Regions from separate parts of the uncultured Methylobacterium sp. genome, predicted to be linked through region 1. Evidence: riboswitches for the same ligand, from Rfam matches in the RefSeq annotation. Region 1 holds a riboswitch; the other holds the start of a gene.
What was found. Region 1 has a riboswitch for cobalamin ahead of ACFE8Y_RS04985 (TonB-dependent receptor). Riboswitches for the same ligand answer to the same signal wherever they lie in the genome.
Positions count from the first base shown of each region.

Region 2: it holds a riboswitch for cobalamin, as region 1 does, so the genes downstream of both, ACFE8Y_RS18215 (CbtB-domain containing protein) here and ACFE8Y_RS04985 (TonB-dependent receptor) in region 1, are expected to answer to the same signal.

Region 1 covers NZ_CAXTBY010000012.1:1,619-4,978, reverse strand. Annotated here, with positions in the region: gene ACFE8Y_RS04985 (TonB-dependent receptor) at 1-1,328, opposite strand, end outside; cobalamin riboswitch at 1,624-1,819, opposite strand; gene ACFE8Y_RS04980 (dicarboxylate/amino acid:cation symporter) at 2,070-3,360, shown strand, end outside.
Region 2 covers NZ_CAXTBY010000117.1:6,755-10,114, forward strand. Annotated here, with positions in the region: gene cobW (cobalamin biosynthesis protein CobW) at 1-616, opposite strand, end outside; gene ACFE8Y_RS18205 (DUF1636 family protein) at 653-1,033, opposite strand; gene ACFE8Y_RS18210 (CbtA family protein) at 1,026-1,778, opposite strand; gene ACFE8Y_RS18215 (CbtB-domain containing protein) at 1,801-1,977, opposite strand; cobalamin riboswitch at 2,016-2,206, opposite strand; gene cobU (bifunctional adenosylcobinamide kinase/adenosylcobinamide-phosphate guanylyltransferase) at 2,271-2,798, shown strand; gene cobO (cob(I)yrinic acid a,c-diamide adenosyltransferase) at 2,795-3,360, shown strand, end outside.

The DNA of each region.
Region 1 (3,360 bases):
GAGGCTTGGTTGGTCTGCGTCGCGTAGGCGGGCCGCGCTCGGCCGTTCACCGGGAACAGGCCGGGATCGTAGTTGGTCAGCGGCACGCTCGTGGTCTGGTCGAAATAGAAGTTGTTGGTGTGGCGGAAATCGATGTGGTTGACGTCGAAGCCCGCCAGGAATTCGTTGCGGAATCCGAACAGGCTGCCGCGGAAGGCGGCGTCGAAGCGGTTCCCGACCTGCTCCTGCTGATGGTAGATCTCCAGGTAGTCGCCGCGGTCGACCAGCCCCGTGCCGCGGTTGAAGCTGTACTGCTCCACGTCGAGCCAGTGGCGCCGGCTCTGGAGGCGGTAGGCGGTGTTGCGCACGGTGATGTCGGCGGTGGGCGTCCACTCGGTCTTGAACTGCGTCCAGTTGTCGGCCCAGGTGATCTTGGCGTCGCGGACGTTGTAGTTGTTGAACCGGATCGAATCCGGGATGCGCCCGTTCACGAGCGGCGTGCCCCAGTAGCGGGCCGGCTCCTGGTAGCCGAGGTCGTGGCTCACGGTGAAGGCCAGATCCGGCGTCGCCTGGAGCAGGATCGCGCCCGAGACCGCGAGGTTGCGGAAGTCGCCCTCCGGGCTGATCCAGCCGCCGGCGCGGTTGCCGCTGATGTTGAGGCGGTAGGCCACGGCGTCGCCGATCGGGCCGCCGGAATCGAGCGCGAGCCGCGCGATGCCGTCGGTGCCGAGCCCCCCGCGCACCACGTTGATCGGCGTGAAGGTCGGCTTCTTGGGCACCACGTTGATGACGCCGCCGATCGCCCCGTCGCCGTAGAGCACCGAGGCCGGCCCGCGCAGCACCTCGATGCGCTCGACGTTCCAGGTGTCGAACGGGAACGTCACGGTGTTGGCGCCGACATACATCCGCGTGCCGTCGTAGAGCTGCTGGATCGAGTTCGGGCCGGCAAAGCCGCGGGATGTGAAGGCGCCGTTGCCGTTGCCCGGAGACGCGATGGTGGTGATGCCGGTGGCGTTCTGCGTCACCGCGTCGGCGATCGTGTCCTGGCCGCGCAGGCGCGCGGTGTCGCCGGAGATGATGTCGATGCTGCCGGGCGTCTCCAGCGGCGTCAGCCCGAGGCGGCTCGCGCCGCGGTCGGGGGTGTTGAGGTTCAACCCCGTCGGCGCGGCTCGCGTCAGGCCGACGCCGTTGCCCTCGACCGACAGGGTATCGAGGAGGACGCTGGATGGCGGCTCTCCCGTGGCGACCGCCGTCTGAGCGCGGGCGCCGGCGGCGCCGAGCCCTGCTGCGGCGAGGAGGAGCGTGCGAAGGGCCGCGCGGCGGTCGCGCGGTCTGTGGAGGAGGCGCATGATGGGTCGGCTTCGGCTGTTTCGACGCGGCAGCACGGCCTCGACGACCCAAGCCCTATCGTGACTGTAACAATGTTACAATCCGTCGGGCCACCGGACGCGGACCGGCCGTCGGCGCGCGGCGGCCGATGGCCTCCGCGGATGCGGGCGGCCGGTGCGCTCGGGGCGGGATGGGGCATCGATTCGGACGTGCGGACGCGGGTGTGGCACGTCACCGCGAACGAGGCCGCCCCGCATGGCCCGGCGGGCGCACGCGTCTCGACACCCGCCGGAGCACCCCGCCCGACGCGTTTCGCGTGTGACCACGACTGACGGCAGGTCTCCTGGCTCGCGGGTCGCTGCCCCTCATCGTCTTCCCAGGTGCCAAGCACCCAGTGACGTGTTGATGGAGGGCTCGCCGCTTACAGTTGCGGGGGCAGCCGCGGCATCGGACGAATCCTCACCGCGTTCCCTTTTGATCCCCGAAGGGAACCGTCGCGTCCACTTGGGCGATGGCGCGCGGGAGAGTCAACACGAGGCAACACATCCGCGTAGGCTGTGCTTTAGCGGTGACAATCGGACCTCGGTCCGAAGCATTCCGTCGTGCGATAGGCTCTTCATCGATCGGTTGCGCCGGCACGGGCGCGTTCGATCCTTCAGCAGGGTCGAAGGCTGGCATTTGCGTTGCTTAGCCAGCTTTTGCGGCCTCGTACGGCGGATCATCCGACCTGGGGCGATGGCGCCGCGCCCCAGGATCAGCCGATGTCCACGATCGCCGCCGTCGTTCCCCCACCCGCCCCGGCGGTGCGCGCGCCGCTCTACAAGTCGCTCTTCGTGCAGGTGGTCGTGGCGCTTCTGCTCGGCATCGTGCTCGGCATGGCGGCGCCCGACTTCGCGGTCGGCCTGAAGGTCTTCTCCGACGCCTTCCTGAAGCTGATCTCGATGATCGTCGCGCCGATCGTGTTCTGCGTCGTCGTGCACGGCATCGCGGGCGCGGGCGACCTGAAGAAGGTCGGGCGCGTCGGCGTCAAGGCGCTGATCTACTTCGAGGTGATGACCACGATCGCGCTCGCCCTCGGAATCATCCTCGCCTACCTCGTCGGGCCGGGCCACGGGATGAACATCAACCCGGCCAACCTCGACGCCAAGGCGCTCTCGACCTACGCCGACAACGCGCACAAGCTCCAGGGCGGCGGCTTCTCGTCCTTCCTGATGAACATCATCCCCACCACCTCGTTCGACGCGCTCGCCCGCAACGACGTGCTCCAGGTGCTGTTCTTCGCGATCCTGTTCGGCGTCAGCCTCGCGATGTTCGGCGGCGAGAAGGGCAAGACGGTCACCGACCTGATCGACGCGGTCTCGGGCGTGCTGTTCAAGGCGATGGGGCTGATCGTGCGCGTCGCGCCGCTCGGCGTGCTCGGCGCGGTGGCCTACACGGTCGGCCGCTACGGCGTCGGCTCGCTGACGCAACTCCTGTCGCTCGTGGCCCTGTACTACGTGGCGCTCGCCGTGTTCGTGCTGGCGGTCCTCGGGGGCGTGATGCGGCTGGCCGGCATCGGCATCTTCAAGTTCCTGGCCTACCTGCGCGAGGAACTGACCATCGTGCTCGCCACCGCCTCGTCGGACGCGGTGCTGCCGCAGATCATGCGCAAGTTGGAGCGCCTCGGCATCAAGCCCTCGGTGGTCGGCCTCGTGGTGCCGACCGGCTACTCGTTCAACCTCGACGCCTTCTCGATCTACCTGACGCTCGCCGTGGTGTTCATCGCCCAGGCGACCAACACGCCCCTGTCGCTGGGCGACCTGCTCCTCGTGCTCGGCGTCTCCCTCGTGACTTCGAAAGGCGCGCACGGGGTGCCGGGCTCGGCCATCGTGATCCTGGCCGCGACCTTGAACGCGGTGCCGTCGATCCCGGCGATCGGCCTCGTGCTGGTGCTCTCGGTCGACTGGTTCATCGGCATGGCCCGCGCGCTCGGGAACCTCATCGGCAACTGCGTCGCCACCGTGGTGATCGCCGCCTGGGAGGGCGACCTGGACCGCGACCAGGCCGCGCGCG
Region 2 (3,360 bases), on a different contig from region 1:
GGAGCTGGCGCTCCACCTCGGCCCGCACCTCCGCCAGCGCTGCGGTGTCCAGCAGGTCGGACTTGTTGAGCACCACGAGGTCGGCGCAGAGGAGCTGGTCCTCGAACACCTCCTCCAGCGGGTTGTCGTGATCGACCGCCCGGTCGGCCGCGCGCTGCTCGGCCAGCGCATCCGGGTCCTCGGCGAAGGCGCCGGACGCCACCGCCGGCCCGTCCACCACCGCGACGACGCCGTCCACCGTCACCCGCGAGCGGATCGCCGGCCACTGGAACGCCTGCACCAGGGGTTTGGGAAGCGCCAGCCCCGAGGTCTCGATCAGGATATGCTCTGGGGGATTGGCCCGATCGAGGAGGGCGTTCAGCGCCGGCACGAAGTCGTCGGCCACCGTGCAGCAGATGCAGCCATTGGGCAGCTCGACGATCGACTCCTCGGTGCAGCCTTCGACGCCGCAGGCGGCCAGAAACGACTTGTCGAAGCCGACGTCGCCGAACTCGTTGACCAGGATCGCCAGCCGCCGGCCGCCCGCGTTCTCGATCACGTGGCGCACCAGCGTGGTCTTGCCGGCCCCTAGGAAGCCGGTGACGATGGTGCAGGGGATCTTTTGCACGATGCTCATGGGTGCTCTCGGCTCATGGGTGCTCCTGCCGCGGGCTCAGGCCGCGCGCGGCGGGAAAGGTGGAATCCGGGCGACGACGCCCGTACGGAATTCCTGCGGCCGCTCTCGCCACGGCACGATCCCGTCCGGCGTGCCGGCGTAGCGCCCGACGCCGTCGAGGATGATGCGGGCCGATTCGGCCGGGTCGAGGTCGCCGTAGACGTAGGTCCAACGGTTCTCGGATGCGACCGCGACGGTGCAGGGCCGCTTGCAGACCGAGAGGCACTCCACCGGCTCGATCCTCACGCCGGCCGGCTCGGGCAATCGGGCCGCAGCCTCGCGGAGCGCGTCGAGCAGCCGGGCGCCGGCGCGCGGCCCGTCCGGCGCGTCGCCCGCGATCCGGCAAGCGGTGCAGACGTAGAGGACGGTGTCAGGCACGGGCGGCCACCGCGGGCTTGGGGGCAAAAGTCCGCCACGCCCGGCCGAAGGCGAGGCCGATCACCGCCCAGAACACGAAGCCGATGGCGAGCGAGCGGGCGGCGAACTGCGCCGCGAGTCCGGCGGGCAACTCGGACTTCCCCACCGCCACCTCCGGCGCGCCGGCCAGATGCGGCGCCACGATCAGCACGAGGCCGCCGAGGATGGTGATCGGCACGCGCCGGATCGCGATGAGGTAGAGGCCCATGGCGGTTGCGGTCGCGGTCATCACCCACCACGCCTGCCGCGTGGCGAGCGGTGCGGCCTCGCTGCCGGGCAGCTCCGGCGGCAGGCCGAGCGCCGGCGCCAGCGCCACGGCGAGGAAGCCGGCGACCGCGAAGGCGAGACCGCGCTCGGGCGTCGGCTCGCGGCCGCAGGCCAGCATCACGGCGCCGAGGAGCAGGGCGTAGCCGATCCCGCCGACCAGGGTCGCGAGACCGGTGAAGAGCATGCGCGGCACACCCTCTCCCGGCTGCCACTCGGGTGCGGCGTGCGCCTCACCCGCCTCATGGCCGCCCTCGTGCGCGTGGGCGCGGTGCAGCAGCGGTCGCGAGGTCTCCGCAGCAGACGCCTCGACGGCGGCATGCGTCTCGAACCGCTCGGCCGCGATGATCAGCGGGGAGGTGAGGGCGAGTTCGAGGCCGGTCGCGACGACGGCCGCGAGGAAGCCGGCGGCGAGCGCCGCCGACAGGAGCCGGATGAGCATGGGGACGCCTGGATTCAGGCGGTCAATGGCACGGGAAGTTCTGCGTGTGCCGGAAGTCGTGCGCCGCGTTGTGCAGCGCCGAGGCCGGGGAGAAGCCGGCCAGGAACACGAGCCCGAGGCCGAGCATCGCGGCGAGCGCGATCGCAGCGAAGCCCTCGTTCGCACGGGCGCCGGGAACAGTCTGGGTCTGCGTGGTCATCATGACGAAACATCTCCGGCCGCCCCGCCGGCGGCGTTCGAGAACGTGCGGGGGACGGCAGGTCTCCTGGCTCGCGGATCGCCGCGCCTGCCGCCTTCCCGGTGCGAGACCAGTGGCGATGGCAGGCGCTAGCCGCTCACAGTTGCGGGGGCAGCCGCGGAGTCGGGTCGCCCCTCACCGCATTCCCTTTTCACCCCGTCTCCGGGGCACCGTCGCAGAAAGTCTTAGCCTGTCGCGCGGTCGCGCACAACGGAGGCTTTGACGGGCCGGCCGGGCTTGGGGCAAGGGAGGGCATGCAGCAGGCCGGTCCCCGGACGACCCTCGTGCTCGGCGGCGCGCGCTCGGGCAAGAGCGCCTACGCGGAGGCGCTGATCGAGGCCACGCCCACCCCGTGGCTCTACCTCGCCACTGCGCAAGGGTGGGACGACGAGATGCGCGCGCGCATCGCCCTCCACCGCGAGCGGCGCCCCGCCGGCTGGATCACGCGGGACGTGCCGCTGGCCCTCCCCGCGGCGCTTGCCGAGGCGCAAGGGCCGGTGCTGGTCGATTGCCTCACCCTCTGGCTCACCAACCTCCTGCTCTCGGACGCCGACCTCGACGCGGCGACGGACGCCCTGTCCGCGACCTGTGCCGCCGCGCCCGGACCGGTCGTGCTGGTCTCGAACGAGGTCGGCCTCGGCATCGTCCCCGACAACGCGCTCGCCCGCCGGTTCCGCGACGCCGCCGGACGCCTGCACCAGCGGCTCGCGCGGGAGGTCGACCGCGTCGTCCTGACGGTCGCCGGCCTGCCGCTGACCGTGAAGCCGCAAGGAACGCCATGACCGACGATCCCGGACGCGACGACGCCGCCCGCCACCGCGCGAAGATGGCGAAGCGCAAGGCGGTGCAGGACGCCGAGGTGGCGGGCAAGACGATCGAGAAGGGCCTGCTCATCGTCAACACCGGCTCCGGCAAGGGCAAGACCACGGCGGCCTTGGGCCTCGCGCTGCGGGCGCTCGGCCGCGGCTGGCGGATCGGGGTGGTGCAGTTCATCAAGGGCGCCTGGGACACCGGTGAGGCGCACGCGCTCGAAGCCTTCGGCGACCGGGTCGCGTGGCACGCGCTGGGCGAGGGTTTCACCTGGGAGACCCAGGACAAGGCCCGCGACATCGCCGCCTGCGGGCAGGCCTGGACCAAGGCCACCGACCTGATGGCCGACGCGACGATCCGCCTCCTCGTCCTCGACGAGCTCAACATCGCGCTCCGCTACGACTACCTCGACGTCGAGGCGGTGGTGGCGACGCTCCGCGCCCGGCGCCCCGACCTCCACGTCGTCGTCACCGGCCGCAACGCCAAGCCCGCCCTGGTCGAGGCCGCCGACCTCGTGACCGAGATGGGCAACGT